DNA from 2 places in the Arthrobacter gyeryongensis genome. Region 1 is predicted to be linked to the other one. Evidence: riboswitches for the same ligand, from Rfam matches in the RefSeq annotation. Region 1 holds a riboswitch; the other holds the start of a gene.
What was found. A riboswitch is a leader RNA that binds a small molecule or an ion and turns the genes downstream of it on or off. The one in region 1 is predicted to bind glycine.

Region 1 (16,016 bases):
CGCAACACTGCCGAGCAGCTCGCCTACTCCGTGGACAAGCTCATCGCCGAAAACGACGAGAAGCTGCCGGAAGAGGTCAAGACCGAGGTCAAGGCCGACGTCGACGCCCTCAAGAAGGCCCTCGAAGGCACCGACGACGCGGCAGTGAAGACCGCTTTCGAGAAGCTGCAGCACTCGCAGTCGAAGCTCGGCGAAGCGATCTACTCGCACGCCGGTTCCCCGGATGGCGCAAGCAGCGCCGCCGGTGCTGAGGGCGCTCACGCCGGTGCCAAGGCAGACGAGGACATCGTCGACGCCGAGATCATCGACGAAGACGAAAAGAAGTAAGCATGCCTCACCACGGCAACGACGCAGAGCACTCACCTTCCAACAACGAGGGCAACGAGCAGCACAAGCCGGTCATTCGGGACAACCGCAAGGTTGACCCGGAGACCGGGGCCGCCCGCCACGCCCAAGGATCGGCAGCTGATTCCAACGCCGCTGCCGCCGAGGGCGATGCCCTGTCCCAGGCTGAGGAAATCCTCAACGGCATGGAGGTTCCGGCTGAAGAGTCGGTAGCCCCCGGTGCCGCTGCAGAAGCAGAGGCCGCGGAACTCCGCAACGATCTCTTGCGCCTGCAGGCCGAGTACGTCAACTACCGCAAGCGCGTCGAACGCGACCGCGCCGTCGCAGGGGAAATGGCCGTCATCGGCGTCCTGAACTCCCTGCTGCCGGTGCTGGACGACGTCGACGCCGCCCGCCAGCACGGCGACCTCGTGGACGGCCCGTTCGCCGCGATCGCCGCCAAGCTGGAGAACGCGCTGAAGACGTACGGCTTGGAGCGCATCGCGGAAACCGGAGTCGACTTCGACCCCACGATCCACGAAGCCCTCATCCAGCAGCCGGGCGAGGACATCGAAGTAGACACCGTCAGCCAAGTGCTGCGCTCCGGCTACCGCTCCGGCGGCCGCGTGCTCCGTGCGGCCCAAGTGATCGTGGCTGTGCCGGCCTGAGGTTCTCACCGCCGCTAGGTGTGCTCACCTTGGCGCTTCGCCGGATATGGGGCGGTGCCCGTCCCCGGCTGCTCCCGATGCTCGCAAGCTCGCGTCGGGGCCCTCGCAGCCGTGGGCCCCTCGCGGGCAGGCACACCGCCGCCCCATATCCGGCTTCGCGCCCGCTGTAAGCTCGCCTGAGGTGAGTTGACAGCAGGCGCGAAGGGGCGGGGGCCCATGCTTCGCGTAGCGCACGCAATCGAACACAGAAACGAAAGAGAGAAGCCGAGTGGCCAGCCAGGACTGGGTTGAGAAGGATTTTTACGCCATCCTTGGTGTCGCCAAGGACGCCTCTGACGCTGACATCAAGAAGGCGTACCGCAAGCTTGCGCGGAAGTACCATCCGGATACCAATTCCGGGGATGCTACTGCGGAGAAGAAGTTCAAGGACATCTCGGAGGCCTATTCGGTGCTCTCGGATGCCGAGGAGCGCCAGCAGTACGATGCCATTCGCGCCATGGGCGGGGCACGCTTCGCTCCGGGCGCAGCTCGCGGCGGGCCGGCTAATGGCGGCTTCGAGGACCTGTTCGGCGGACTTTTCGGCGGAGGCGCACGCCAGCCTGCAGGGGCCGGCGGGATCCCGCCCGAGTTCGCTGACCTGTTCGGCGGCGGCTTCGGCGGTGGACAGACCGGTTTCCAGCGCGCTCCCCAAAAAGGCAGTGACCGCACGGCGTCGACCTCTATTTCCTTCGCCGGCTCCATTCATGGCACCACGGTGAGCCTGCGCGAAAGCAACGGCAACGTCATCGACGTGAAGATTCCCGCGGGCATCAGGGACGGCCAGAAGGTCCGCCAGCGCGGCAAGGGCAACCCAGGCGCAGCCGGCAACGGTGACCTCATCATCACGGTGAACGTCAAGCCGCACGACTTCTTCAACCGCGATGGCGACAATATCCGCATCCACGTGCCAGTCACGTTCGCGGAGGCCGCCTTGGGTTCGAACATCCACGTGCCAACGCTCGACGGCGACACTGTCACAGTCCGCGTCCCGGCCGGCACGCCTTCCGGCCGCACGCTCCGGGTCAAGGGCCGCGGCGTCAAGACGTCGAAGGGCGCCGGAGACCTGCTGGTGACGATCGACGTCTCCGTCCCGCAGAACCTCAATAAACAGGCCGAGGAGGCCGTCAAGGCATTCGCCGCGGCGACTGCCGACGCCGATCCTCGCCATGACCTGGCCGCCAAGGCCCGCTTGTAGCGGCAGAACATATGGGAGGGGACGTAGGCATGGGCATCGACATCAACCAGCCGATCTTCGTCATCTCCGTCGCGGCCGAACTGGCTGACATGCATCCGCAGACCCTGCGCCAGTACGACCGCCTCGGCATCGTGTCGCCGAGCCGTGCCCCAGGCAAGTCCCGGCGTTACTCCCAGCGCGATATCGACCGCTTGCGCGAGGTCCAACGGCTCTCCCACGAGGGCGTGTCCCTTGAGGGCATCAAGCGCATCCTTGAGCTCGAAAACCAGGTGGCCGCGCTTCAGTTCCGCGTGGCCGAGTTGAGCGAGGAACTGCAGCGCCGGCGAAGCCCGATAGAGGCCCGAATTTTCGCGGCGGGAACAGCCGGCGACGTCGTCAGCCTGGCCCGCGGGCAGCGCCCCCGGGCGCGGTCTCAGGCAGTTGTCGTCTGGCGGCCGCGACCGGGGGAGTAATCCTCTAGGCCTGCGAGAGGGACGCCAGCAGAACCGGCGCTTCCTGCCCGGCCCACGTACCCCTCAGGGAGGCCGAATCTTCCGAACCCTGTGTACCCAGATCGAGGACACGGTTCACCACCAGTGTGAGCTCACCGGCGTCGATGCTGGTGACGCCGTCTTCGGTGATCGGGGCTGCCGGGCTCAGCGCCGGGACTTCGGCACCGGGCCTTCCGCCGCCCTTGACCTCGACGGAACTCGCGCGTGGCTCCAGCACGCCGTCCACGTCCACGAACTGTTCGGCTTCCTGCTGTCCCGTGAGGATTGCGGTGGCCAGGGCGACGACGTAGACGGGATCTGCGCAGGCGTCGTACACCCACCTCGTGCCCAAAACGGAGTGTTCCATGGTGCCGAGAAGCGAGTCCTTTGCCCCGGGCAATTCCGAACCACGGTAGCTCAGGGGAACCTGGTAGACCTTGCCGCCGTAGGAGACCAAGTGGGTCTCGAGGCCGACTTGGCCGGCCGGATCATCGAAGCGGTATGCCCCAAGCAGTTCGGGCGGTGCGGCGCCATCCTTGGTGAACCACGGCTGGACGGGCAAGTACTTTTCGATGAGTTCAAGTTTGCTGGGACTCAGGGTTGCTTGATGGATGATAGCCATGCGGTCCAGCCTAAGCCACCTCGAAGCAGTTGCTTCAGGGGGACCCTACTCCGCGAACAAGCCCGCCAGATCCTCCGCCGTCAAGGCGCCACCGGTCAGCGCATCGCCTTCCATGACGTCCGCGAACAGCTGGGACTTCCTGGTCTTGAGTGCCATGACCTTTTCCTCGATGGTGTCCTTGGCGACCAATCGGTAGACCATCACGTTCCTCGCCTGCCCGATCCTGTGGGTGCGGTCCACGGCCTGCGCTTCGGACGCAGGGTTCCACCATGGGTCCAGCAGGAACACGTAGTCGGCTTCGGTCAGGTTCAGGCCGAAGCCTCCGGCCTTCAAGGAAATGAGGAAGACGGGCGCTGCGCCGTTCTTGAATTCGCTCACGACGTCGGCCCGGTTCCGGGTGCTGCCGTCGAGGTAGCAGTACTCGATGTCCTCCGCGTCGAGCCGCTCCCGGACCTTGCCAAGGAACCCCGTGAACTGGCTGAAGATGAGGGCCCTGTGCCCCTCGGCAACGATGTCCTCCAGCTGTTCGAACAGCACATCCAGCTTGGACGAGCGCACCGCGGACAAGGACTCGTCCACGAGGGAGACGTCCAGGCTCAGCTGCCGCAGCAGGGTGAGCGACTGGAAAATGGTGAAGCGGTTCTTATTGACATCGTCGATGAGCCCCAGGATCTTCTGCCGCTCGCGCTGCAGGTGCGTCTGGTACACCTTCTGGTGCCGCGGGTTCAGCACCACTTCCAGGACCTGCTCCTGCTTGGGCGGCAGGTCCTTGATGACTTGCTCTTTGGTGCGGCGCATCATGAGGGGACGTACCCGTCGTCGGAGCTTGGCGAGCTGGGCCTTGTCTCCGTTCTTTTCGACCGGCTTTTGGTAGTACTCCGCGAAACGGCGCGGGCTGGAGAACAGCCCGGGAGCGACGATCGAAGTCAGAGCCCAGAACTCCATGAGGTTGTTTTCCAGTGGCGTGCCGGTGATTGCCAGCTTGAAGGATGCCGGAAGTTTGCGGGCGCACTGGTACGCCTTGGACTGGTGGTTCTTGACGAACTGGGCTTCGTCGAGCATCAGCCCGGCCCATTCCTTGGCTGCGTAGGCCTCGTAGTCGATCCGGAACAGCGCGTACGAAGTGATGACGACGTCGGTTCCGGCCATGGATTCCTGCGGATCGGCGCCGCTCTTGGCGAAAGTCTCTCCGACGGTCTTTATGCTCAGGCCGGGCGCGAAACGCTGCACTTCCGCGGCCCAGTTGCCGACGACGCTGGTGGGCGCCACCACCAAGAAGGGGGCGGCACCGCCCGTGCCGCCGGCGTCGGATTCAGCCTGCTCCTTCGCCGCACACATCAAAGCAATCGCCTGCACTGTCTTGCCGAGGCCCATGTCGTCGGCCAGGACCCCGCCCAAGCTGTGACGGTACAGGAAACTCAGCCAGTTGAAGCCCTCCAGCTGATAGGGACGGAGCTCGGCGTCGAGCGAGCCCGGCAGCGGGAGCCCGGTCACGCCGTCGTCGAGCAGGCCGCCCACGGCCTCGCGCCATGCGGCCGCCTGCTCGTCGACGATCCCCAATTGCGCGAGCTCATCCCAGAGCCCGGCCTGGAAGCGGCTGATCTGCAGGGTACCGTGCCGGTCCGGGCTGTCCTGCAAGGACCGGGCCTCGTCGATCAGCGCGCGGAGTTGGTGCAGCTCGGGCAAGTCCAGTGAGAAGTAGGCGCCGCTCGGCAGCAGCATCCGGCTCTGGCCCGCCGCGAGGGCGGAAAACACCGCGGCGAAGGACACAGGTTCGCCCTCGAGCGTGATGACGATGCCGAGATCGAACCAGTCGCGGCTGTCGGTGGCCTTGGTCGAGATGGAGACGACGGGAGCCTCGGTGGCCTCGCGGTAGTCGGCGATCTCGCCGGAAGTGTCCACGACGACGTCGGGCAGCTCGCGCAGCCGGGGCAGCACCTCCTCGGTGAAGGCCAGGGTGTCCAGTCCGTCCAGCGCTACCGAGGCGGCCAGCCGTGGAGCCCCCCATCCGCCGCTCGACGACTCGCCCAGCGCCGCGACTACGTCCCAAAGCCGGCCCAGGGACTCAAGGATCCGGGCCTCCTCGGCGTCGTCGCGGTAGCCGTGGTCGTCCGGGTGCCGCCAGAGGGGCTGGGCAGTCACAAGCTTGCCGGCCTTGTAGTGCCACTCCCAGTGCAGCCGCACCCGGTGGTCAGCACCGTAGTTCGCCAGAAGGGACAGCGTAGGCACGGCGAGGACCGGCAACTCCACTGAATGGTCCGCTGCCGTGACCCGCGTGGATTGCTTGAGCTTCGGATAGAACGCCGTGAGGAATCGTTCCTCGTCCTTCGCCGGGATCTGGAGCCGGGATGCGCCCATGACGAAATCGAGGAGTTCCTGCGACTCACCACCCTCCAACGGAGCCAGCGTGATGAGGTTCTCGGGTGCCGATATGCCGGGCAAGTGCTCCTCGCCCGGACCCGTGAAGAACAAGCCATGTGCCGGGCGGCCGATCAAGCCCAAGGTCGCCGGATCAAGGGCGTCCGCGCCCAAGGTCACCGACGGCGCGAGCTGCAGTCCGTCGTCGGGCCGGCTAAGGTCAAGCCCGACGACGGCGGGCTCCGCAGCAATGCGGACCGGCTCGGTCCCGCCGGAGTGGATGAGCGAAACCCCTATCTTGTCGGCTTCGACCAGGAGGCTCCATAAGTTCTTGCCGGCGAATTCGTTGAGCAGCATCCACATGCTCGAAGTGAGCTGCCGGTAGTCCGCAGTGGAATGCGCGGCCAGGAAGTTCTGCATCCAGTCGATATGGGCTTCGTTGAACTCGCGCTTGTAGCCGAGGTAATTCAGGTTGGTCCAGGAAACATCGCCCCGGATCCACTTGCCCTTGGCGCCCATCATCACCGGGCGGGCCTTGAGCTGGCGCACGCTGCGGAGCGGATCGCGCCGGCCTGTGTAGGAGAAGTGCGGGGCCGGCTCTTCAACCTCGAACGCCAGTGCCAAGGGGAGGCCCTGGCCTTGCGGGGTGGTGCCCGGAGTGGCGATGAGCTTGCTAAGTGCCTGCTCCCATGCCGGCCGTTGCACGATGCCCCCTGTTTGGGCCGTCTGCCCGAACGCCGGCGCGCTGAGCAACTGTGCCCGCACGGCGGGATGGTCTTCGGCGGCGAAGAGAAGCGCCGCCACGTGTTTGCAGTCCTTCCGGACCGGGCAGCTGCACACGCCCACGGTGCAGCTCCAGCCGCCCGGTTTGCGGACCAGCTTGGCCGACGTCGAATACGGTGACGGGCCGCTGCCCCTGACCTTGCCCATCATCAGGCCCGTGGCGGAGTCGAAGGTGATGCCGCTGACCCGGCTGCCCATGGCATAGGCGAGGCCGGCCGCCAGGGAGCGGTCGTTAATGGCGGGTGTCTGAATCGCCAGTTCCCAGGAGTCGTCTGAGTGGGAAGGCATTTCGTTGGGGCTACTTTCGGCAGGAGGCTATCTATGAATCCTAGGGCCCAGGGAGCAGCCCTGAAACTTTGCCGGACGTTCACCTCTGCCTAGCTTGCCCGACAACCGCCCCCGCGTACGTTGAAAGGGTCCGGAGCAGCACAAGCTTCCTAGCAGTGAGGAAATCCCATGACCAGCAATGAGAACCCCGTCGTTCTGACGAAGGACAGCATCGAGGCCGACAGCGCCGACGTTGTGGACGCGAACGTCACCGTGGTCAACGAGATGTACGAGGAGCTCCTCAACCATGAGGAAATCGCTACCAATGCTCTGCGCAGCTACTTTGTGGACTACTACCTGACGCAAGCACTCGCGGGCGGTTTCGCACAGTACGTGTTCACGGTCCCGGAACGCGAAGAGGTGGATGCGTTTGTCCGCGAAGGCCTCGAAGGAATGGGCGCCAAAGGCCACCTTGAGCTGTTCAACCGCACCGCCGCAGCTTTCGACGCGCTGTCCGAAGAAGACGCCGAGGCCTACCTGGACGGCGATCTTGACGAGTCCGAAGTGGCACCGGAAGCCGTTGCCGAACTCGAGGCCCTCGACGGCGAATTCGAATCCCTCCTGGAGACCGAAGACATCATCGAACTCAACGCAGCGTGGCTCCGCAGCCAGGACGGCGTGCTCTACCTGGACGAGGAGCAGCTGAAGACTCACATCGCCGAGCGCGTAGCCCTCGTCCCGAACCTCGAAGAGCGCCAGGCCGAGGCAGCCGAAGCGGAACTTGAGAACGCCCCTGAATTCGAGCTCATCATCCGCGAACTGTGCGACGTTGCCGGCTACCAGCTGGAGAAGATCACCATGGGCGATCCCAACTACGAGCACGACGGCGAGACGATCCTCGCCTGGCACTTCACCACGGACCACGGCAACTACATCATGATCGAAGAGGACGACGAAGCCTTCATGATCCACCCGGAGACGAAGGAAATCATCGCCGCCGTGGAGTTCGAGGACGCTGAAGAGTTCGAAGACGCCTAAAACGCCCGCTCACCTATGAGGCTTCTGACGCGGACGCCCGCTCACCTTTAAGGCCTCCAGGGCAAACGCTCGCTCAGATCCGCCGGCCGGCCCGGCGAGATCTGAGCGAGCGTTTGCCTTTTGGGGTGCAAAAGTGAGCGAGGGTTTTAGTAGCCCATGCTGCTCCCGCTTGGGGTGCTGCTCTCGCTCGGGGTGCTGCTGCTCGGGGTCAGCATCGAACCGGACGGGCTGACCAAGGACCAGACACCGCCCACGCCTTGGCCGTAGGTGTCACTGGAGTCTTCGTCCTTGGAGTAGAAGTAGATGGGCATGCCGTTGATGGTGATCTGCATCTTGCCGTCTGCTGTGGGGATGGTGCCGATGGTTCCGGCCACCCCGTCAACCGCCGGCGTGGCCGACGTCGTTGTCACGGCAGGCCAGTTGGTCGCGCAGCCGCCGGTGCAGGCGCTCTTGCCGGAACCCTTGACGTCCTTCGCGAAGATGTAGACGCTCTTGCCGTTCGCCGCAACCACTCGCTCGCCGACGCTCGACGACGCCGTCTTCAGTTCCGCCGCGCCAGCAGGAGTGCTCGACGCCGGAGCGCTTGAACTCGCCGACGCCGCGGAGCCGGGGCTGGTGGCGCTCGAGGACGCGGAAGACGGGCCGGGGCTTCCTCCACAGCCAGTGAGCGCGATGGCCAGAGCAAGAATGCCGAGCCCGGTGCCGAGTTGCTTCTTCATGGTTTACTCCTTCGCTTGGACCGGCCGCGGACGTGCCGGAAGCTAACCCGTACGACGCTGCCGGGTGAAGAATGGTTCAGGGGGCGTGAACCTTTTTCCTGGCGGGCACGTCGTATCGCAGGAGAAGGGGAAGCCGAGCACCAAGGAGGCGCCGATGCCGCTCGACGAGGATGTGGTGGCCGCGATCTACCGCGACCACGGCACAGCCCTGCGCCGCTTCGTACTGAGCTGCACGCCGGACGCGCACTTGGCTGAGGACGTGGTGCAGGAAACCATCCTTCGCGTGTGGCAGCACGCCCCGCAGATCACTGGCAGCCTGCGCAGCTACTTGTTTCGCACTGCCCGTAACGTCATCATCGACAACTACCGCAAGGCCCAGCGGCGCCCGGCAGAGGCTGCCGAACGCGACATGGCGGACCCGGAGGAGGCCACCGAGCGGGTGGACGAGCTCCTCAACCGGGTCCTCATGGAGGAGGCGCTCCTGCGGCTCAGCACCGAACACCGGGAGGTCCTGGTAGCCCTGCATTACGAACGTTTCACGGTAAACGAGGCCGCGCTGAGGCTCAACATCCCCAGCGGCACGGTGAAATCCCGGGCCTTCTACGCCGTCAGGGCGCTTCGCACGATTCTCGATGAAATGGGGGTGCAGCGGTGAACGAAACCGGACTTCACCAATTGCTGGGCGCCTACTTGCTCGGCGGCCTCGAACCTGCCGAGGCCCGGGTTTTCGAGGAGCACTTGGCAAGCTGTGCTGATTGCCGGCTCCAGCTGGGGGAGCTGGAGAGCCTCCCGGCCCTCCTCGACGCCGTCCCCGTGCCCGACGCCGTCGCGCTTGCCGTCGGACGCCCTGCCGTCGTGCCCTCCGCCGCAGTTCCGCCCGCTACTTCCGACGCTCGCTCACTAATGGGGGCTTTTTCGGAAAGGCTCCCGCAGCCGATTCTCTTGAAAATGGCAGCACGGCGACGGAAATCCCGACGCCGGTGGGCGGCCCTGGTGGGTGCCGTAGCCGCCGCTTGCCTTGGGTTGGGCATACTGGCGGGGCCGGTGTTGAACCAGCCACCCAAGCCTGACGCTAGCTACTCTGTGCAGACGGACAATGGCCTGCAGCTCACTGTGGGGCTCGTCAGGAAGGCGTGGGGGACCGAACTGCAACTGGAAGGCCGCAGCATGCCGCCGCAAGGCACTATGTACCTGTGGGTCAAGGGCCGCGACGGCACGGAGGAAATGGCTTGCGGTTGGACCGCGACCTCCAGCGGCCACATCAAGGTCACGGGCGCGACGCCGGTCCAGCTCGCCGGGATTTCGGGTGTGGAACTGCGCGATGACAACCAGAAGATGGTCGCCGTGATTTCGGTTCCGGGGAGCTAGGGGTTCCCGGGACCTAGGCGGTTTGTGCGCGACTAGGCGGACGCTGGTCCGCTGGCCGCAGGATCGGGCAAATCGCCCCGTACCCAGGTGGGCATGTCCAGTCGGTTGAAACTGTAGAGGTGAATTCCCGAGACACCATCCGGGTGCGCAGTGAGTTCGGAAACCAGGCCTTGCGGTGAGTACTTGTCCCCGCCGAGAAGCTTGCGGGCGAGGGGTCCTTTGTTGCTGAGGAACTTCAGGGATGTCCCGACGCCGATCTGGGTTGCCAGGGCCAGCAGCTTGATTCGGGGAACTGCCCCGGCAATCCCAGCCCACACGGGAAGCTCAACGCCTTCCCGGCGCAGGAGCGCTGCGTAGTCGAGGATCGTCGGCGCGGAGAAGCACATCTGCGTGACAACATGCGTCGCCAGGTGTTGTTTCGCCAGCAGGGCATCCAGCAAATCCAGCCCGCTCACGGAAGGATGCCCCTCGGGGTAACCGGCGATGCCCGCTGTGATGGAGCCGCCGGTGTACTCGGCGATGTCCGCCAAGAGGGAAAGGCTCGATCGGTAGGGGCCGGCACCAAGAGGTCCGTCTCCGCCGATGGCGAAGACCTCCGTGATCCCGGCGGCCCCGCAGTCCCGGAGGATGCCGGAAAGCTGCGCCCTGTCCTCCAGCCCGCGCGCCGAGAGGTGCGGAACCACGTTGTAGCCGAGGAGGCCGAGCTTCACGGAGACCTCCATGGTCCGCGCGATGCCGTGATGGGGCAGGCAGGTAACGGTGAGCGTAGTGGAAAGCGGCACAGCGGCCTGGACTTTCTCAACGATTCCGTCCGAGGGAATGATTTCAATCCGGGTGGGGAACATGCTGGCTCCTTGCCGATCAGGCCGTCGCGTGGTGTGCGAGGAGGGTGCGGGCTTCCTGGCGGGTGGTGCCGGAGTCCTGGATGCCTTCGGCGATGTGGGCAATGTGCTTCAAGTGGGCGGGGATTTCGCGGCCTTTCTTGCGCATCGCGGTGGCCCAGAGGCGTCCGGCGCGGTAGGAGGAGCGGACCAGGGGGCCGGACATGACGCCGAGGAAGCCGATTTCCTCGGCTTCGGTGGCGAGGTCGACGAATTCCTGGGGTTTGACCCAGCGGTCCACGGGCAGGTGCCGTTCGGAGGGGCGCAGGTACTGGGTGATGGTGATCAGGTCGCAGCCCGCGGCGTGCAGGTCGGCCAGGGCTTCGGAGATCTCTTCGCGGGTTTCGCCCATGCCCAGGATCAGGTTGGATTTGGTGACCATGCCGGCGGCCCGGCCCTGGGTGATGACGTCCAGGGAGCGGTCGTAGCGGAACGCGGGGCGGATGCGTTTGAAGATCCGGGGCACGGTTTCGACGTTGTGCGCGAAGACCTCGGGGGCGGAGTCGCAGATCGCTTGGATGTGTTCGGGTTTGCCGGAGAAGTCGGGGATGAGCAGTTCGACGCCGGTGCCGGGGTTCAGTTCGTGGATCTTGCGGACGGTTTCGGCGTAGAGCCAGACGCCTTCGTCTTCCAGGTCATCGCGGGCGACGCCGGTGACGGTGGCGTAGCGCAGGGCCATGGCCTGGACGGAGCGGGCGACCTTGGTGGGTTCGAACATGTCCACGGGGGAGGGTTTGCCGGTGTCGATCTGGCAGAAGTCGCAGCGGCGGGTGCATTCGGAGCCGCCGATCAGGAAGGTCGCTTCCTTGTCTTCCCAGCACTCGAAGATGTTCGGGCAGCCGGCTTCCTCGCAGACGGTGTGCAGTCCTTCTTTTTTCACGAGGTTCTTCAGGCCCACGAATTCAGGGCCCATCTGGACCTTGGCCTTGATCCACTCGGGCTTGCGTTCGACCGGGACGGCTTTGTTGCGCTGTTCAACGCGCAGCAGCTTACGGCCTTCAGGTGCCAGGGTCATGAGGAACTCCATAATTCAGGTGGCGCGGACGCACCACGATGATTCGGTTCCTCCCCGCTCTGTATTGGACCTGAGAGTTTCCGCGTCCCGCCTCGCGGCTGGACGCTTGCACCGTCGGTGAGTCCGGTTGCCCGGGCTGCTTTCCAGAGTTGCCTTGCCGCGGCGGTACATGGGCCTGAGAGATTCCTGGGGAGGATTTGCTCCTACGGCGCCTGCTGAAACGTACCGGCAGGGCTCTCCCGCCGCAGATCATAAGCACGTGCCGCCTTTCGGTGACACGTCTCACATGGTAGCCGGTGCCCGTGCGGCACGCAAAGAACCCGTGCGCGATCGTGCAGCTAAATCCTGCGGTAACTAAGATCGAAGATCATGCGCCCGGCCTCATGGGCCTTGTTTTCGAAGCTGGTGCGGATTCGACCATCGAAGCGCGGAGCCCATCCGCCCACGTGGTCCACACCCTCATTGGGGCCGGTGTGCTCGGTGCTGACCGGTGCGCGGCCTTCCTTGACGGGTGCCCCGCCCACCATCGATTCGACTCCCGATTCCCACACTTGGGTGAGGGGGCTCTCTGCGCCGGTCCGCTCGCCGTCGTGGACGTTCTCAAACTCGGTTGACCCGGCAAGGACCTCGCGGACGTGGATGGCGTAGTTGGACCAATCTGTGGCGATCCGCCACAGGCCACCCTTCTCGAGGGACCGCGCAGCAAGTTCGGCGAACGCGGGCTGGATAAGGCGGCGTTTGTGGTGCCGAGATTTGTGCCAGGGGTCGGGGAAGAAGACCCAGAGCTCGCTCACTGAACCCGCAGGCAGCATGGTGGCCAGGACCTCCGGGGCGTTGGCTTCCACGACGCGGACGTTGCTGAGGCCGCGACTGTTGATCTTGATCATCGTGTTGGCCAGGCCCGGGGTGTAGACCTCCACGGCGAGGAAGTCCTTGTCCGGGTTCTCTTCGGCCGCGTGGCATACGGCGTCGCCGAGTCCCGAACCGATTTCAACAATCAGCGGTGCCTTGCGGCCGAACTCCGCTTCGGCGTCGAACACGTAGTCCGGGTGCACGGACGTGTTGGCGACATGCCGCGGAACCTGGATGGCCCAGCGGTCCGAGTGCTCTTCCCACGCCGCTTGGCGCCGACCCTGAAGCCGCGTCCCGCGGCGCACGAAACTGACCGGCCGGCCGCCATAGGTGCCGAAGGAGGCCTGGCTGCCTGGGGTCACGGGGCGCGAAGACTGCGGTGATTCAGGGGATTCTGGGGTTTCACTCATCTCCTCCAGAATACCGTTGCACGGTCAAAGCCCCGCCGCGGAACCTGCGTACGCTCCCGTCACGAGGCGCCCGCGCACGGGGGTGACTGCCAGAATGGGTTGGTGACCCCCGCTTCAAGCGCCCCAAAGAACACCAAGCCGCACCCCGGCGTCCCCGAGATCCTCGTCGACGCCGAGATCGACGAGCTTCCCGCCCCCGAGCCCACGCAGATCAAGACGCGCGGAGGACTCGTCTTCCTGGGGATCTGCCTGGTGCTCATCGGCCTGAACCTGCGGACGGTTTTTTCGAGTTTTTCGGCAGTTCTTCCGGAAGTCACCGCCGACGCCGGGCTGCCGGGCTGGGCGGTGGTGGTCCTCACCACTGTGCCCGTGACCTTGTTGGGTGTGTTCGCGCCGCTGGCGCCGATCCTGGCCCGCCGATTCGGTGCCGAGAGAGTATTGCTCGGCGCGATGGCAGTGCTGACAGCGGGGCTGCTGCTCCGTCCGGTGGACCTCGCCGGCGCCGGGCACTTACCGGCCCTCCTTGCCGGTACCGCGGCGTGCGGCGCCGCGATCGCGCTATGCAACGTGCTGCTGCCCGGCGTGGTCAAGCGTGACTTCCCGCATCGCCTCGGGCTCATGGGCGGGCTATATACGACGGCGATTTGCGCGTCTGCCGCGCTTGGCGCCGGTTTCACCTATCCCGTCTTTACCGCGGCCGGGCACTGGACTTCGGCGCTGTGGTTCTGGGCGCTGCCCGCCGCCGTCGTACTCTTGCTTTTCCTACCGCTCGCGATCCGCCAGCATCCCGTCCGGCACAACGCGGCCGACGGCGGTACGAACGTCTGGCGTTCCGCCGTCGCCTGGCAAGTCACCATCTTCATGGTGTTGCAAGCGATGATGTCCTTCAGCGTGTTCGCCTGGTTGGCGCCGATCCTGCGTGATCGCGGGATCGACGGCGGGACAGCCGGCTTGATCGTGTCCGTGTCGATTGTGCTGCAGATGCTTGGTTCGTTCATCGCTCCTGGGCTCGCGGCACGTTTCAAAGACCAGCGCGCCGTCAACACCGTGGTGGCGCTCATGACCGGCGGCGGCTTCGCCTTGAGTATTTTCGGCCCCACGGACCTGATTTGGGCGTGGACCGGGCTGTTGGGACTGGGGCAAGGGAGCCTCACCGCCGTGGCGTTGACCATGATCATGCTGCGCACCCGCGATTCCCACACCGCGGCGCACCTTTCCGGCATGATGCAGGGGGTCGGCTATGGCTTGGGCTCCACGGGAACCCTGATGGTCGGCCAATTGCACCAAGCGACCGGTGGCTTCGCGGCTGCCGGCATCCTGTTCCTCGTCGTCGGATCTCTGGCGGCCTTCTTCGGCTTCCGCGCCGGCCGGAACCGCTACGTCGGCTAGCCCAACGGGGAGGTTAGTGAGTCAGGTCCTTGCCCTTGGTTTCCGGGATCATGAAGGCGAACGCGATTCCGATGGCCAACAGGATCACTGCGTAGACGTTGAACATGTTGGCTTGGCCGATGCTGCCGAGCCAGGTCTGAAGGTACGGGGCCGTGCCGCCGAAGACCGCAACGCAGATGGAATACGGGACGCCGACACCCACGGTGCGGATCTTGGTCGGGAACAGCTCGGCGTACACGGCCGGGACAATCGAGGCGCTGCCGGCAATGAAAAACAACATCACGGACATCGAAACAGCCAGCTGCCAGGGGGAATCCTTCAGGAGCCACGTCATAGGGAAGTGCAGCAATGCGGCGCCGGCAGAGCTCACGATCAGCACCGGCTTGCGGCCGATGCGGTCGGACAGCTTGCCCCAGAACGGGAGCGACGCAATGAAAGCGATGTTGCCGATGACGCCGGCCCATAGGGCTGCTCCACGGTCCATCTTGAGTGTGCTGGCCGCGTAACTCGGCGCCACGACGCCCCAGATGTAGTAGACAACGGTGAGGCCAACGGTCAGCCCGATAACCTGCAGGGCCTGCTTGCGGTATTTGACGATCTGCGGCCACATGGGCTCGCGCTTTTCCTTGGGCACCTCGGCTTCGAATGCCTCGGTCTCCTTCATCTTGGCCCGCATGACCAATGCGTAGATGCCCAGGGCACCGCCCACCAGGAACGGCACGCGCCAGCCCCAGGCGTTCATGTCGGCCTTGCTCAGCACACCGGTCAGGATGGCGCCCAGCAGGGTTCCGGCCAGGATGCCGGCGGTGCCGGAGGTGTAGATGAGCGTTGCCCAGAAGCCGCGCTTTTCCTTGGGTGCCATTTCGGACAGGTACGTTTGCGACGACGGCAGCTCGCCACCGTGGGCGAGGCCTTGGATGAGGCGGGCCACCAGGAGCATCACGGAGGCAAAAGCCCCCACAGCCTGGAATGTCGGGGCGATACCGATCAGCAGGCTACCGACAGCCGCGAGGCCGACCGCGAACGTCATGGATGTCTTGCGGCCGATCCTGTCGCCGATCCAGCCGAAGACGAAGCCGCCGAACGGCCGGGCCACGAATCCGACGGCGAAGATCGCCAAGGTGGAGAGGACCGCGGAGGTGGGGTCTGCACTGCTGAAGAGCGCGCTGGCGATGAAAGGCGAGAACGTGGCGTAGATGGCCCAGTCGTACCATTCGACGGCGTTGCCGATGCCGGTGCCGATGAGGGTTCGCAGATGGGATTTGTGAACCTGGGCTGTGGCTGAAGTGCCAACGGTGGCGGTCATGTCTTGCTCCAAGGTTTGGGTGGTGGTTAGTTGCCGGCGGCGAGGGTGGCGATGCGGGAGACCGCGAGCTCCGCGTAGAGCGCCGCACCGTCGGACAGGACGCCGTCGTCGAACGTGGCGTACGGGGAGTGGTTGAACGCTGAGGTGGTGTGGTCCACGCCCCGCGGTACGGCGCTGAGGCCCACGAAGGTTCCGGGAACTTCGGCCAGGACCCGGGAGAAATCCTCCGAGCCACTGATGGGCGTAGCCCAGCGGGAGAGGCGGGAATCGCCGAACATAGCGGAGATGACGTTCTCGGCGGTGTGGGTCTCG
Region 2 (16,016 bases), on a different contig from region 1:
GCCTTCGCGGATGGCCCGGCGAACGGCGTTCCGGCCGCGGGAATGCAGGTTGCGCAGAAGCTGGTTCTCCTCGGGAGAGATGTCCAGCAGGGCTGTGGAGTCGTTCGGCTGCAGGTTGGGGGTCTTGACCGCCCCGGTGGCCGCGATCGCGTCCCGGGCTTCGCCGCTGAGGACGATGTCCGGCTCGATTTTCACGGCGAAAACCCCGAGCTTGTCCCGCTTCACGAATTCCCGGTTGGCCTTGATGATCCCGGGAATGTCCTCGACGCCGGCCACGTCAGGACCCTTGATGAGGTACCAGAGCTTGCCGAGCAGTGGAAACGACTTCTCCAAGACCAGGTTGTAGCTGCTGTATTCCTCGGTCTCGTAGACAAGGTGCAGAGGCTTCCAGCCAAAGTGTTGCTTCACGTCCGCGAAGGCCTCGGATTGGAGGAGGTTGCCGCCGTTGGGGTTGGCCGTGACGTGTTTGTCCCAGTGTTCGATTTCCTCGGCGGTGGCAAAGCGTGCGGTAAATTCTCGCAAGGGGGCCGTGTCCAATCAGTTGCGTACGTGAGGCAGCAGGCGCCGGTGTGCGGCGCAGGCGTTCAGCCCCAAGTCTATCGGCCCCCACAGGGAGCCACAGCCTGGTCCGTTCCAACGCCTCGAAGTGGGCCCCTTCGATTTCTCACAGCGGCGGCAAAGGTTCCCCAAAGTCCACAGCTATCCCGGAGGCGGAAAGTGGTTGTAACGAAAGCCGAACCAGGAGGACCCGATGATCGTCTACCGCCCCATTCCGCCGCTCACCACCGGCCGCAGCAACAGCATTTGGTCGGTATTCGCGGCCATGGCATCCGCGGCGTTGCTGGGCCCCGCCTGGCCTTCCGGTACCCGTCGCCTTGAGTATCAGGAAGCGGGCGTCAGCACTCCACTACGTTGACGGCGAGGCCGCCCATGGCGGTTTCCTTGTATTTGGAGGACATGTCCTTGCCGGTTTCGCGCATGGTCACGATGACCTCGTCCAGGGACACCCGGTGGGTGCCGTCGCCCCAGAGCGCCATCTTCGCGGCGTTGATGGCCTTCGCCGCGGCGATCGCGTTGCGTTCGATGCACGGGATCTGCACGAGCCCGCCGATCGGATCGCAGGTCAGGCCCAGGTTGTGTTCCATCGCGATCTCCGCCGCGTTCTCCACCTGTCCCGGCGAGCCGCCCATGACTTCGGCCAGGCCGGCGGCGGCCATCGAGGAAGCTGAACCGACCTCGCCCTGGCAGCCCACTTCGGCGCCGGAGATCGAGGCCTGCTCCTTGTAGAGCACCCCGACGGCGCCCGCGGCGAGCAGGAACTTCACCACGACGTCGTCGCGGTCCTGTTGCGTGGCCTTGTCCATGCCGGGGGCGAAGTGCAGGGCGTAGTACAGCACGGCGGGGATGATCCCGGCGGCACCGTTCGTCGGCGCGGTGACCACGCGCCCGCCCGAGGCGTTTTCCTCGTTCACGGCCAGGGCGATGAGGTTCACCCATTCCTGCCAGTACTTCGGATCCCGGTAGTCAGGGTCCTGGTCTTTGGTTTCCTTCAGGAGCCGCTCGTGCCAGTCCGGGGCCCGACGGCGGACCTTCAGCCCGCCGGGCAGCACGCCTTCGCGCTTGAGGGACGTCTCGACACAGGCCTCCATGACGGAGTAGATGTGCAGCAGGCCTTCGCGGATTTCCTCTTCGGTCCGGGAGGCGCGCTCGTTGATGAACATGATGTCCGAAATGCCGAGCCCCTTGGAAGAACAGCGGCCCATGAGTTCGGCGGCGGTGCGGAAGGGCAGCGGGAGTTCCTTCTTGGACTCCTCCAGTTCCTTCTGGGCTGCGTCCTCTTCGCCTTCGCGGACGATGAAGCCGCCGCCCACGGAAAAGAACGTGGCCTCGTGCAGCACCTCGCCGTCGGCGCCGGACACGGAGAACTTCATCCCGTTCGTGTGCCGGGGAAGGACCGTGAGCGGGTGCAGGATCATGTCCGCTTCCCCGTACGGCAGCGACATGCCGGACTCTGGGTCGACGGCGCCGCAAAGGTTCAGTGTGCCGGTTTCGGCGATCGAGGCGAGCCGTTCCTCCACTTCCTCGGGGAGGATCTCCTCGGGGTGGTAACCCTCCAGCCCCAACAGCACCGCGGTCATCGTGCCGTGCCCGCGGCCCGTAGCAGCCAGGGAACCGTACAGATCAACGCGCAGCGACGCCACCCGTTCCAGGGCACCGGACTCCCTCAGCTCACCCGCAAAGACCGCAGCAGCCCGCATCGGCCCCACGGTATGCGAACTCGAAGGACCAATCCCAATAGAGAAAAGATCGAAGACGCCAACAGCCATGTCGGATTCCTTAGTTAGTTGTGGTCGGGTTGGGAGGGTGCCGGACATCCTCTGCATGCTCGGTCGCGAAGACGCCCGCTGAGCGGACGTGACGCTCCCTTAGACGCATGCTGCCGGATGCCCAGCCCCCTCCGAGGGGCCGACAGGCCGCGGTTTTCGAAAGCGTGCGTCAAAGCGACGAAGGAGCAGCACGCGTGAAAACTGGGGTCTGCCGGACCCGACGGGCTTGCCGGGGTCGGAGAACCTCAGCTGAGGTTCGCGACGCCCGGGTAGAGCGGGTGCGCGGCGGCGAGTGCCTCCACGCGGTGACGCAGGCCGGAGAGGTCCGCGCCGGCGTCGGCGATCAGTGCCTCGGCGATGATGTCCGCAACTTCACGGAACGCCGCCTCACCGAAACCGCGGGTTGCCAGTGCCGGGGTGCCGATCCGCAGACCGGACGTCACCATCGGCGGGCGCGGGTCGAACGGGACCGCGTTGCGGTTGACGGTGATGTCGATCGCAGCGAGGCGGTCCTCGGCCTGCTGGCCGTCGAGCTCGCAGTCGCGCAGGTCCACCAGGACCAGGTGCACGTCCGTGCCGCCGGAGATCACGTTGATGCCCTTGGCGGTGACGTCGTCCTGGACGAGGCGCTCGGCCAGGATCCGGGCACCGGCCAGCACGCGCTCCTGGCGTTCCTTGAACTCCGGTGAGCCGGCGATCTTGAAGGCCACGGCCTTGCCGGCGATCACGTGCTCCAACGGGCCGCCCTGCTGGCCCGGGAAGACCGCGGAGTTGATCTTCTTGGCGATGTCGGCGTCGTTGGTCAGGATGATGCCGCCGCGCGGACCGGCGAGGGTCTTGTGCGTCGTCGAGGTCGTGACGTGGGCGTGCGGGACCGGGGACGGGTGCAGGCCCGCGGCCACGAGGCCGGCGAAGTGCGCCATGTCCACCATGAGGTACGCGCCCACCAGGTCCGCTATCCGGCGGAACTCGGCGAAGTCCAGCTGGCGGGCATAGGCGGACCAGCCCGCCACGATCAGGGCCGGCTTGTGCTCGAGCGCCAGGCGCTCCACTTCGGCCATATCGATCCGGTGGTCCTCTTCGCGGACCTGGTACGGGATCACGTTGTACAGGCGGCCCGAGAAGTTGATCCTCATGCCGTGGGTCAGGTGACCGCCGTGGGCCAGGTTCAGGCCCATGATGGTGTCGCCCGGCTTGATCAGGGCGTGCATCACCGAGGCGTTCGCCTGGGCGCCGGAGTGCGGCTGCACGTTCGCGTACCCGGCACCGAAAAGGGCCTTCACACGGTCGATCGCGAGCTGCTCGATGACGTCCACATGCTCGCAGCCACCGTAGTAGCGCTTGCCCGGGTAGCCCTCGGCGTACTTGTTGGTCAGCACCGAACCCTGGGCCTGCATCACGGCCACGGCAGTGTGGTTCTCGGACGCGATCATTTCCAGGCCCGAACGCTGACGGTTCAGCTCGTCGTCGATCTTCGCCGCGATCTCCGGATCCAGCTCGGACAACACCGCGTCCAGGGACGGCGAAACGACCTGCTCGAACGCAATGTTCTCGGTGCCTGCGGCCCCGGTCGCCGCGCTCACAGCTCGCCACCGTTCTTGGAAGCGTATTCCTCCGCGGAAAGCAGCGGACCGTCGGACTCGGCGGCCACCTTGAAGAGCCAACCCGCACCGTACGGATCGTTGTTGATCAGGGCAGGATCGTCAACGACGGCGGAGTTCACTTCCGTGACCTCCCCCGTCACCGGGGAGTACAGGTCCGAGACGGACTTGGTGGACTCCACCTCGCCGCAGGTCTCCCCCGCAGTCACAGCGGAACCGACCTCGGGCAAGTCAACATACACGATGTCGCCGAGAGCATCGGTGGCCACGGCGGAGATGCCGACGGACACAATGTTCGATCCGGCTTCGCCGGAGTCGCGGGCAACCCACTCGTGCTCGTCGGAGTACTGGAGTTCAGGTGCAACTTTTGCCATGTTTTTTCCTTTGCGTTGGTCTAAATCTAATTGTGGTCGGGTTGGGTGGCGGGTGACGGAATTCCTCGGCGTGCTCGCTCGTTCCTCGCTTAGACGCACGCTGCCGGAATCCCGTCACCCGCCGTCCGCCAGTTCAGTTTTCGGGGCCAACAGTTCCGGAAAAGAACGCTGGCCCTTTCGGGTTTAGTAGGTGACCCATGGTTCCAGTGGGCCGATTCAGTTCCAGTGGGCCAAGCTGCGGCAGGTGGCCCATTTTCCAAAAACCTAGGGCGATCGAACGCGACAGGTGCCCGGTTCGCAACAGAGGCACCAAGGGTGAGCCGAGGTTCATACTGTTCGCCCTTTCTGTTCGATAACCACCCATCAGTTCGATAACCAAAGGTGACGAGGACGGCCCCATCGGGACCGGCATCCGGCAGCGGGCGTCTAAGGGAGCGTCACGTCCGCCCAGCGGGCGTCTTCGCGACCGAGCCCGCAGAGGATGTCGGTCCCGACGGGCTAAACGCAACCACGGTCACCCATCCGAAACTTATTTGGTCCGCTTATAGAAAGGCAGTGCGACAACCTCGAACGGCTCGGACTTGCCGCGCAGGTCTACGTCCAGAGCCGTGCCTGGCTCGGCGTGTTCGACGTCCACATATGCCATGGCGATCGGGTAGCCGAGGGTGGGGCTGGGCTGGCCGGAGGTGACTTCGCCGACCACCATGCCGTCCTTGAGGACCGGGTAGTGGTTGCGGCCGGCGCGGCGGCCCAGGCCCTTGAGCCCAACCAGCTTGCGGCCGCTGGTGGAACCGGCGCCCTCGGCCTTCAGGACTTCGAGAGCAGCACGGCCCACGAAGTCGCTTTCCTTCGCGAGCGAAACCACGGGGCCCAGCCCTGCCGAGAAGGGGTTGCCTTCGCGGGAGAGCTCGTTGCCGTAGAGCGGCATGCCGGCTTCGAGGCGGAGAGAGTCACGCGAAGCCAGGCCGGCGGGGATCAGCTCGCCGTCCTGGGCAACTGCCGCGATTGCCTGCCACAGGGCGGCAGCGGCATCGTTGTCCACGAAGATTTCGAAGCCGTCCTCACCCGTGTAGCCGGTGCGGGCGAGCAGCAGTTCCGTGGTCTTCCCGGCAAAGGTGAAGGGCACCTCGACGGCGGCGTAGTACTTGAGTTCGGTGACCAGCGAGTGCTGTTCCGCCGGGACCAAGCGGAGGAGGATTTCTTCCGCCTTGGGACCTTGGACGGCGATCAGCGAGGTTGCCGCGGAGGCGTCCTCGACGACGACGTCGAAGTTGGCAGCCCGCTGCGCCAGTGCCTCGGCAACAACCTTGGCGTTGCCCGCGTTCGGAACCACCAGGAACTTGGCATCGCCGCGGCGGTAGGTGATGAGGTCGTCGATGATGCCGCCGTCTTCCTGGCAGATCAGCGAGTACTTGGCCTTGCCAACAGACATGGCGGAGATCTTGCCCACCAGGGCGTAGTCCAGGAATGCCGCGGCGTCCGGGCCGGTGACCCAGACTTCGCCCATGTGGGAAAGGTCGAAGAGGCCTGCGGACTGGCGGACGGCGTGGTGTTCGGCCAGTTCGGAGGAGTACTTCAGGGGCATCTGCCAGCCACCGAAATCGGTGAAGGAAGCGCCGAGCTTCTTGTGCTCTTCGTAGAGCGCAGTGTAGTTCTCAGTCATCGTGAGGAGTCCTTTAGTTCTCGAAGGCTTCGATCGGAGGGCAGGAGCAGACCAGGTTGCGGTCGCCGGCGGCGCCGTCGATGCGGCCTACGGGCGGGAAGTACTTGTCCTGCTTGAGGTGGTGGACCGGGAAGACGGCCTGCTCGCGGGAGTACTCACGGTTCCAGTCCGAGGAGACGACGGCGGCCGCGGTGTGCGGTGCGTGGCGCAGCGGGCTGTTCTCCACCGCGAAGTCGCCGTGGGCAACCTGGTCGATTTCCTTGCGGATGGTGATCATGGCTTCGATGAAGCGGTCGATCTCCCCGAGGTCCTCGGATTCGGTGGGCTCCACCATCAGGGTGCCCGCGACCGGGAACGCCAGGGTGGGGGCGTGGAAACCGTAGTCGATGAGGCGCTTGGCCACGTCTTCCGCGGTGACGCCGGTCTTGGCCGTCAGTTCGCGCAGGTCAAGGATGCACTCGTGGGCCACGAGTCCGCCTTCACCGGTGTAGAGAACGGGGAAGTACTCGTTCAGGCGCGAGGCTATGTAGTTCGCGGCAAGCAGCGCGGACTTCGTGGCCTCGGTGAGGCCTTCGCCGCCCATGAGCTTCACGTAGGCCCAGGAAATCGGCAACACACCGGCCGAGCCGTAACGCGAGGCGGAAATCGCAACGCCGTACCCGTCTTCATGGGCTGCCTTGTTGGCATCGCCCGGCATGAAGGGTGCCAGGTGTGCCTTGGCAGCGACCGGGCCCACGCCGGGTCCGCCGCCGCCGTGCGGGATGCAGAAGGTCTTGTGCAGGTTCAGGTGGGACACGTCGCCGCCGAACTTGCCCGGCTGGGCCAGGCCAACCAACGCGTTCAGGTTCGCGCCGTCAACGTACACCTGGCCGCCGGCCGCGTGCACGGAGTCGCAGATTTCGCGCACGTCCGCGTCGTACACGCCGTGCGTGGACGGGTAGGTGATCATGATGGCCGAGAGGACGTCCTTGTTGGCGTCGATCTTGGCCTGCAGGTCCGCGTGGTCGATGGTGCCGTCGGCCGCGGTGGCCACCACAACCACCTTCATGCCGGCCAGCACCGCCGAGGCAGCGTTGGTGCCGTGCGCCGAAGCCGGGATGAGGCAGACATTGCGCTGGGCCTCCCCGCGGGAGTGGTGGTAACCGCGGATGGCCAGCAGGCCCGCGAGCTCGCCCTGGGAACCGGCGTTGGGCTGGATGGAGACCTGATCGTAACCGGTGATCTCCGTCAGGTCAGCTTCCAAATCTTCGATCAGTTCGCGCCAGCCCACGGTCTGGGAATCCGGGGCGAACGGGTGGATCGAGGCGAATTCCGGCCAGGAGATGGCTTCCATCTCGGCGGTGGCGTTCAGCTTCATGGTGCACGAACCCAGCGGGATCATGGTGCGGTCCAGCGCGAGGTCGCGGTCCGACAGCTTGCGGATGTAGCGCAGCAGCTGGGTTTCGGAACGGTGGGTGTTGAACACCGGGTGCTGCAGGTAGTCCGAAGACCGCTCGACGGCGGCCTCCAGCGCGAAGCCCTCGCCGTCACCGGAAACAGTGGCACCGAAGGCCGCGACGACGTCGGCGACAACCGCCGTTGTTGTCGTCTCGTCGACCGAGACACCCACCGTGTCGGCGTCGATGCCGCGCAGGTTGATGCCCTTGGCCTCGGCGGCAGCAACGATCCCTGCGGCCTTGCCCGGGACCCGGACGGTGACGGTGTCGAAGAAGCTGCCGTGCAGGACCTCAAGGCCCGCGGCCTTGAGGGACGCGGCCAGGGTGCGGGCGTGGTGGTGTGCGGTCTCGGCGATCGCCTTCAGGCCATCGGGGCCGTGGTAGACGGCGTACATCGAGGACACGATGGCCAACAATGCCTGCGCGGTGCAGATGTTGGACGTCGCCTTCTCGCGGCGGATGTGCTGCTCGCGGGTCTGCAGCGCCAGGCGGTAGGCGGGTGTGCCGGCGTCGTCCTTGGACACGCCCACCAAGCGGCCCGGCATGGAGCGCTCGAGGCCCTTCTGGACCGCCATGTACGCGGCGTGCGGGCCGCCGAAGAACAGCGGGACGCCGAAGCGCTGGGTGGAGCCGACGGCGATGTCGGCACCCTGCTCGCCCGGAGGCGTGATCAGGGTCAGGGCAAGGAGGTCAGCGGCGACGGTGACCAGGGCACCGCGTTCCTTGGCGGCGGCAATCACGGCGGAGTGGTCGAACACCCGGCCGGAAACGCCCGGCTGCTGCAGCACGATGCCGTTGATCTCGCCCTCGGGCAGGCCTGCGGACAGGTCAGCGATCTCCACCTCGAAGCCCAGCGCCTCGGCGCGGCCCTTCACGATCGCGATGGTCTGCGGCAGGCAGTCGGCGTCGAGGACGGTCTTGCCGTCGTGGGCCGTCTTGTTCTTGTTGGCCCGGCGCATCATGAGGACTGCCTCGGCGACGGCGGTGGCTTCGTCCAGCAAGGAGGCATTGGCGATGGGCAGGCCCACGAGGTCCTGGACCATGGTCTGGAAGTTCAGCAGGGCTTCGAGGCGGCCTTGGGAAATTTCCGGCTGGTACGGGGTGTAGGCCGTGTACCAGGCCGGGGATTCGAGGATGTTGCGGCGGATCACCGGCGGAGTGACCGTGTCGTAATAGCCCTGGCCGATCATCTGCACGGCCGTCTTGTTCTTCGCCGCCAGCTTGCGAAGTTCAGCCAGAACTTCCACCTCGCTGAGGGCGTTCTGGAGCGTCAATGCGACGTCCTGGCGGATGTCATTGGGAACCGCGGTGTCTACGAGCGAATCGACACTGTCGTAGCCAACAGACTTGAGCATGATGTCAATGTCGGCCTGGCGGCGGGCGCCGATATGCCGGTCAACGAACGTAGTGGAGGTTGAACTAACCGTCACGAAGGAACTCCATAAATAAGGCGGCGCAGGGTGCGCCACAGCTAATCGGGTTCCTCCCCGCTCTGTATTGGACCTGAGAGTTTCCGCGAAATCGTGCTTGTGGCACTGTTCCGCTTGCACCGTCGGTGAGCACGCGTCAGCGCGCTGCTTTCCAGAGTTGCCTTGCCGCGGCGGTACGGGGGCCTGAGAGATTCCTGGGGAGGATTTGCTCCTACGGCGCCTGCATCACATGCCTGCAGGACTCTCCCGCCGCAGATCAAAGGCGTATTCAGTTATGTGAATCAGATCGTGGCTGCCGGTGACGGCTGCCACAACTACCAATTGTCCTATGGACTGCCCGTGTCCGCAAATGTGGTCACCGATCCCTCAGTTACGGAGGCGTTCGACGGCGGCCAGCAGCGCACCGACGTCGGCGCTCCTCGCGCTGGCCTTGGCTTCCGTATCACCGGCGCCGCCTTCAAGCATTGCGTTGAAGTAGAGTCCATCGCCCATGTACCGGACCGCTTTGGCCATTTCGGGCCCCACTTCCTCGGCGAGGACATCGAGCCATTGTTGCTGGATCCCGGCGAAGCGCCTGCGGGTTTCTTCATGGGCTACTTCCGCGAGCCGCGTGGCTGCCACGAACACTCGGTCCAAAGGAGTATCCGCCCACAGGGAAGACTTGATGAAGAATGCGGCCGCACCTTCGGGCGCTGCCTTCATTGCTTCGATGTCCAGTGCGGCCAGCCCGTCCATGCGTTCGAGCAAGGAGCTGATCATGGCTTCCTTGTTGGGGAAATGGTAAAGCAGGCCGCCCTTGGAGACGCCTGCGCGCTTGGCGACGGCATCCAGGGTGGCAGCCCGCTCCCCCACCTCGATCAGCAGGGCTTCAAAGGCATCCAGGACTGCGTCCCGGGCAATAGGTTTTCGCGGCATGGTGTCCATCATCCCTTAGTTCGATGCGGCAGTTCGATGAGTCAGATTGAAACTATACCGTCCAGACGGTACAGTTATATTCATGTTCAGCCCGTCCACAACCCAGCACCCCCGCACCCCTTCGATCCAATCCGCCCCGTGGCGCGATTGGGCTGCCCTGGCACTCCTGATGTTCCCCGTGCTGCTGGTGGCTGTGGACAATACGGCGCTGACATTTGCTCTGCCGCAAATCGCCCGTTCGCTGGAAGTCGGGGGCGTGCAGCTGCTATGGGTCGTCGATGCCTACCCGCTGGTGCTCGCAGCCCTGCTGGTGTCCATGGGAAACCTGGGAGACCGGATCGGCCGCCGCCGCCTGCTGTTGACCGGCAGCACCGGCTTCGCCGCCGTTTCCGCGGCCACCGCCTTCGCGCCGTCGGCTGAATGGCTCATCGCCGGACGCGCCAGCATGGGCATCTTCGGAGCCATGCTCATGCCGTCCACGCTGTCCTTGATCCGCAACATCTTCCCGGACCCGAACCGGCGCCGGCTCGCCGTGGCAGTGTGGGCAGCGGGATTCTCCGGCGGCGCCGCCCTCGGGCCGATCTTCGGCGGCTGGCTCGTGGAGCACTTCTGGTGGGGGGCCGTTTTCCTGGTTGGGGTGCCACTACTGCTGCCCCTGCTCGCCTTCGGCCCGTCCCTCATCCCCGAGTCCAAGGACCGCAATCCGGGAAAGCCCGACGTTCCCAGCGTCGTACTCTCCATCATCACCATGGCTCCGGCGGTTTATGGCATCAAGGAGGCCGCCGTGCACGGTTTTGGCCCTGGACCCGCGGCCTTCATGGCGTTCGGCCTGGCCATGGGAATCGTCTTCGTCCGGAGGCAGCGCTCTTTGGCATCGCCCATGTTGGACGTACGGCTTTTCCGGAACAAGGTCTTCAGCACGGCCATCACCGCCAACGTCTTGTCCCTGTTCTCCATGACCGGCTTCATCTACTTCTTCGCGCAGCACTTGCAGCTCGTGGAAGGCCAATCCCCCATGCAGGCGGGGATCTCGATGGTTCCGGCACTGCTGGCCACCATCGTGGCGGGCCTGGTGGTGGTTCCGCTGGTCAAGCGGATACGCCCGGGCCTGGTGGTGGCATCGGGCTTGGCGCTGAGCGCAGTGGGATACCTCGTGGCCGCACTGGGCAACCACAGCCACGGGCCCGGGTACCTTTTGACGGCACTCCTGCTGCTGGCCATCGGGGTTGGCTCGGCGGAGACCATCTCCAACGACCTGATCCTCGGCGCGGTTCCTGCCGACAAGGCGGGTGCGGCATCGGCGATCTCCGAAACGGGTTACGAACTCGGTTCATTGCTGGGCACAGCCGTCCTTGGCTCCATCCTGACAGCGTCCTACCAACACCACTTGCTGCTTCCAGGCGAATTGTCCGGCCACGCAGCCGAACGCTCAAGGGAGACGCTCGCCGGAGCCGTGGACACGGCGGCCACACTGCCCCAACCATTGGGCGACGCCCTCACCGCGGCCGCACGCGCCGCCTTTGAATCAGGGGTCCACATAACAGCGGCGATCGGGCTGGTACTGATGGCCGGAGCGGCAGTCCTTGCCGCCGTCGTGCTCCGCCGCGTGCCGACCGCAAACTAGGCGGTGTCTAGACCGCCCGGTTCAAGGCAGCATCAGGCGAGCTGAAGCTGCGGGTAATTCCGCCCAAAGTAGCAGTGGCAAGCGTCGAGAGGTAGTCGTGCCGGCGTCGGGCAGTAATGCGCGATTGGGGCTCAAAAGATTGCCCGGGATCGTCGGCGTAATGGGCGGACAGTCCATCGCGCATGAGGCGGATGCCCTCGGCGCGCTGCTGCGAGACCGCGGCGTGGGTGGAACCGAGTTCCTCGGCGAGTTCCTTGACGGTCCGTCCCCCGAAGTAGATCTCCTCGACGACGTAACGCATCTTTTCCGGCAGGGCGTCGACGGCGGCGCGAAGGTACTTGAGGCGCTCATCGGCCAGGACCGAGTGCTCCGGGGAGATGGTGTCCGCCGCGACGGTGTCCACGACGACGTCGTCCAGCGGCGACAGCGTCCGTGCGGCGTCGGCCAGGGCGGCTTCCACCACGCTGCGTTCGACGCCCAGGGCCGAGGCGGTTTCGGCCACCGAAGGCGTGCGGCCAAGGACGCCGGAGAGCGTTTCCTGGACCGACATGGTTTCCTTGATGCGTTTACGCGCCGATCGCGTGGCCCAGTCGCTGGCCCGCATCTCGTCCGCAAAGGCTCCGACGATCCGGCGGCGCGCAAACGCGCCGAAGGGGACTCCGAGGTTCGGATCGAAGGAGTCGGCAGACGTTATCAACGCCACGGACCCTACCGATGCGAAATCGTCGCGCGACAAATGAGAAGCTCTCGCGCAGAGCTCAGACACCAAATAGCCAACGAGTGGCAAGTGCTGAAGCACCAACTCGTTGCGTTCTTCGCGATTCAAAATTAGTCCCCCCATGAGACCTGTTTATTGAGTTGCCAAGCCTGATTCCACGGGCTTCATGGGCGAGCTGCTGAGACGATGCAACGTGCTGAAGATTACATGGAACAGACATGTATTCAGGAAACATACCATCTGAAAAATAACAATCCGTGTACGCTCATGAAAAAGATACAAAAACAGGCCTCGGAACCATGTTCCTAGGCCAAACCGGGGAATGGGGAACCGTGGGGGCGGATGAGCTTTCGGCTTTGCTGTGGCGAGAGCGGAGACAGCTGGAACTACTGTTGTACCGGCTCGAAACACAGTTGCTGCACGTTCGGGCAGGCAACTCGCATTGGTTGAAATTCGCTGCGGCTGACGTGGAAAAGGTCCTGGACAACCTTCGTTTCGACACACTTGCCCGGAACATCGAGTCCTCGGCCCGAGCCATTGAGTGGCGGCTCCCGGCGAACGCCACCTTGCCGATGATCGCCTCAGTGGCCCCGCCCGGAATCTGGCCGGAACTGCTTCAGGATCACCACCGTGAGCTGGTATTGGTGCTCAAGCAAGTCGAATCAACCGCGGCCGCCAACGTCGAGGCTCTCCTGACAGGGCAACAACGGGCCGGTAACCCGCCGCTTGGCTCTGTGCAGCCCGCCGACAATGGGGTCCCGGCGGCGCCGGTAGCGGTCGCGCAAACCGACAATGCGGATGACGTGATGCTGCTTGCGGAAAGCGCCAATATCGAACGGGCCCTGGCAGTGACGAGGGATTGCTCTCTGCCGCTCCTCAAGGAGTTCCTGGGCTTGGAGTAGAACCCGGCCTATTCCTTGCCCGGTTTCCGGGCAGGCGGACGCAGCCCCGCAACGAGTTCCTCGGCTTCGGGGCCGGCTTGGGCGGCAGCGAGGTTGGCTGCTGCGATCGCCTCGACCACTTCGCGACGTTGAATGGACACCCCTCGGGGGGCCTCGATCCCGATCCGCACGCCGTCGCCGCGGCCTTCCATGACGGTGATGACAATGTCCTCACCAATCATGATCTGTTCGCCCGGCTTGCGTGTCAGTACCAGCATGCTCTCAATCTACCTTTCCGAGCACGGCAACGCGGGCGGGCTTGCCGTCCACCCACCCGATGGGGAGACCAAGCTCGTTTACAGTTTCTGGGCTTCCAGTCTCCGACGCGCCGAAAACAGCAAGGCCGTCGACGTGGACACGCTCGGCGGCCAGCGCGGCGGAGAGCGCCCGGACCCAGGCCGCCGTGTCTTCAGCTTTCCGCCCGGCGTCAACAACCAGCCACAACTGGTCTGCGGCGAGCGCTGCGATGCCCGCCGCGTGCCTCCCGGTTTCGCCTTGCCTGCCGAGTCCGTACGCCACCAGCACGGTTTGGCCGGTGAGCACCGCTTGGGCGCGTGCCGCCGTCGCGCCCTGGCGCCCCGCCACGTGGAGGTGCCCGAAAGCGGTCAACGCTCCGGCTGTCCGGACATCGGAACCGCCCTCGGCGATGGACATTTCCAGCGCTGGTCCCAAGGCGTCGTCGCCGAGGCCAAGCAGGATGATGAGGTTGCCGCCGCCGGCAAGTGGTACCGGTACGGGCATAGGAGCGGTATGCCCGACGGCGGCGGCTGGCAACGCGGTCAGCATCCCTTGCGTCGCTGGTCCCGAGACCTGGAACTCCTTCCCCAACTGCTCCAACATCCCAGCGAAATCCGGGGAGGCGGTTGAGACAGCTGCCTCGGGCCGGTAAAGGTCCATCTCGGCCGCGTCGGCTTGCGCGAGGAGCGCGGCGATAGCGGGCCCCTGCAACGCATGCGCCTCCCCGCCGGGGCGGGCGTCCCCGGCAACTTGGGCATCCCAACTGGCTCGCAGTTGTTGTCGTTCTGGGCCGTCAGAACGACAACTATTGCTAGCTAGTTGGGTGGAACCCGCTGCCGGAACCTCGATGGTGGCCTCGTAGCGATTGGCTGCGAAGAGGCCGGCGATCCCCGGATTGGTGACTTTCTCGGCGGAGACGATCCGCGCCCCGGGACCGTACTGTTGCTCGGCTTTCGCCCGGATGTCATCCAGGGAGGTGCCCTTAAGCTTGTATTGCTTCGGCATGGCGGACCACCCCCACGGTTTCGATCTGGATGTTTGCGGACGTCACTTCGCGGTAGGACAGCACGGGAACACCGCCGTCGGGAGCCGCCACGAGCCGCCGGACCGCGGGCCGCAAGGCCGGGGCGCACACCAGAACGGCTTGCCGTCCGGCGTTTGCTGCGGCCTCAACCGAAGACTGCACAGAGGCCAGGACGGCGTCAAGACGCGCTTGGCTCATGACGATCTGGGTACCCCCTTCGGCCGGGCGCATGTCTTCGAGCATGGACTGTTCCAGGAGCGGATCGATCATGATCACATTGAGCACTGTGCCGTCCAGGAACTTGGCTGCGAGCGCGGGCCCCAGGGATTGCCGGGCGGTTTCCACCAAAGCCTCGGGCTCGGTGGAAACCTTGGCACGGAGGGCAAGGGCTTCGTAAATGCGGGGAAGATCGTTGATGGGGACCTGTTCTTCGAGGAGTCCCTGCAGCACCCGCTGCACCTCGGCCAAGGACATGAGCCCGGGCATGAGTTCCTCGACGGCGGCGGGGCTCTGCTTGCGCACGCCCTCCGTCAGCACCCTGACGTCCTCGCGGGTGAGGAGCCTTGCGGCGTTGGCGGACACGATCGACGACAAGTGGGTCACCAGCACGGAAACCCGGTCGATCACCGTTGCCCCTGTCATTTCGGCGCTGTGGCGCATCTCGCTGGGAATCCATTTTCCGGCCAGCCCGAAGACCGGCTCCACCGTGGAGGTGCCCGGCAGTGCGTCAAGGTAATCGCCGAGGGCAAGCAACTTGCCCGACGGCGCCGTGCCACGTCCGGCTTCCACTCCGGCAATGCGGATGGCATAGGTGGCCGGCGGCAGCTCGACGTTGTCGCGCGTGCGGACGGGCGGAATCACGATCCCCAACTCCATGGCGATCTTGTGGCGCAAAGAGCGGACGCGGGCCAGGAGGTCGTCCGAGGCGCCGGAGACCATGTCGACAAGGTCGGGAGCCAACAGGATCTCGACGGGGTGGACGCGCATGTCCTGCATGAGCCGCTCGTTGGGGTCTTCTTCGGAGCTCAGGGTGGCCGCTTCCTGGGCGTCGTCAGCCTCGCCCTGCTTCTTCTGCTGCGCCGCCAGGCGCCTCGAGCCGAACAGCAGGGCAGCGCCCACCAGCAGGAAGGGCACGATGGGCATGCCGGGAATGAGTGCCATGGCCACCGCGGCCAGTCCTGCGATGAGCAAGGCGTTGGGCGACTGCATGAGCTGCGAGGAGGCCGTGCGGCCCATGTCTTCTTCGGCGTTGGACCGGGTGACGATCATGCCCGTGGACACGGCCATGAGGAGGGCCGGGATCTGGGTGACGAGCCCGTCGCCCATGGTCAGCAGGCCATAGGAGTTCAACGCGTCGCCCACATTCATGCCCCGCTGCAGCACGCCGATGGCAATGCCGCCGACGAAGTTGATGACGATAATGATGATGCCCGCGATCGCATCGCCCTTGACGAACTTCGAGGCACCGTCCATGGCACCGTAGAAGTCGGCCTCGGCGGATACCTCGGCGCGGCGCTTGCGGGCCTGGGCATCCGTGATGAGGCCCGCGTTGAGGTCGGCGTCGATGGCCATCTGCTTGCCCGGCATGGCGTCGAGGGTGAACCTTGCCCCCACCTCGGCCACGCGTTCGGCGCCCTTGGTGACCACCACGAACTGGATGACCACCAGGATCAGGAACACCACAGCGCCGATGATCATGGAGCCGCCCACGGTGACCTTGCCGAAA

Region 2: it holds a riboswitch for glycine, as region 1 does, so the genes downstream of both, gcvP (aminomethyl-transferring glycine dehydrogenase) here and lipA (lipoyl synthase) in region 1, are expected to answer to the same signal.

Annotation. Positions count from the first base shown of each region.
Region 1 covers NZ_BAABKK010000009.1:64,657-80,672, reverse strand. The annotation lists gene dnaK (molecular chaperone DnaK) at 1-327, shown strand, start outside; gene ABEA18_RS06270 (nucleotide exchange factor GrpE) at 330-992, shown strand; gene ABEA18_RS06265 (DnaJ C-terminal domain-containing protein) at 1,261-2,226, shown strand; gene ABEA18_RS06260 (heat shock protein transcriptional repressor HspR) at 2,256-2,678, shown strand; gene ABEA18_RS06255 (CG0192-related protein) at 2,683-3,318, opposite strand; gene ABEA18_RS06250 (DEAD/DEAH box helicase) at 3,364-6,747, opposite strand; gene ABEA18_RS06245 (DMP19 family protein) at 6,916-7,764, shown strand; gene ABEA18_RS06240 (COG4315 family predicted lipoprotein) at 7,911-8,483, opposite strand; gene ABEA18_RS06235 (sigma-70 family RNA polymerase sigma factor) at 8,638-9,138, shown strand; gene ABEA18_RS06230 (anti-sigma factor family protein) at 9,135-9,851, shown strand; gene ABEA18_RS06225 (methylenetetrahydrofolate reductase) at 9,884-10,696, opposite strand; gene lipA (lipoyl synthase) at 10,713-11,747, opposite strand; glycine riboswitch at 11,797-11,899, opposite strand; glycine riboswitch at 11,901-11,999, opposite strand; gene trmB (tRNA (guanosine(46)-N7)-methyltransferase TrmB) at 12,086-13,009, opposite strand; gene ABEA18_RS06210 (MFS transporter) at 13,112-14,398, shown strand; gene ABEA18_RS06205 (MFS transporter) at 14,412-15,704, opposite strand; gene ABEA18_RS06200 (M20 metallopeptidase family protein) at 15,731-16,016, opposite strand, start outside.
Region 2 covers NZ_BAABKK010000032.1:79,295-95,310, forward strand. The annotation lists gene ABEA18_RS20955 (lipid II:glycine glycyltransferase FemX) at 1-522, opposite strand, end outside; gene ABEA18_RS20960 (hypothetical protein) at 752-916, shown strand; gene ABEA18_RS20965 (L-serine ammonia-lyase) at 897-2,327, opposite strand; gene glyA (serine hydroxymethyltransferase) at 2,573-3,910, opposite strand; gene gcvH (glycine cleavage system protein GcvH) at 3,907-4,302, opposite strand; gene gcvT (glycine cleavage system aminomethyltransferase GcvT) at 4,832-5,965, opposite strand; gene gcvP (aminomethyl-transferring glycine dehydrogenase) at 5,979-8,831, opposite strand; glycine riboswitch at 8,884-8,991, opposite strand; glycine riboswitch at 8,993-9,090, opposite strand; gene ABEA18_RS20990 (TetR/AcrR family transcriptional regulator) at 9,198-9,746, opposite strand; gene ABEA18_RS20995 (MFS transporter) at 9,829-11,370, shown strand; gene ABEA18_RS21000 (sigma-70 family RNA polymerase sigma factor) at 11,378-12,211, opposite strand; gene ABEA18_RS21005 (hypothetical protein) at 12,388-12,990, shown strand; gene ABEA18_RS21010 (carbon storage regulator) at 12,999-13,247, opposite strand; gene ABEA18_RS21015 (hypothetical protein) at 13,252-14,271, opposite strand; gene ABEA18_RS21020 (flagellar biosynthesis protein FlhA) at 14,249-16,016, opposite strand, start outside.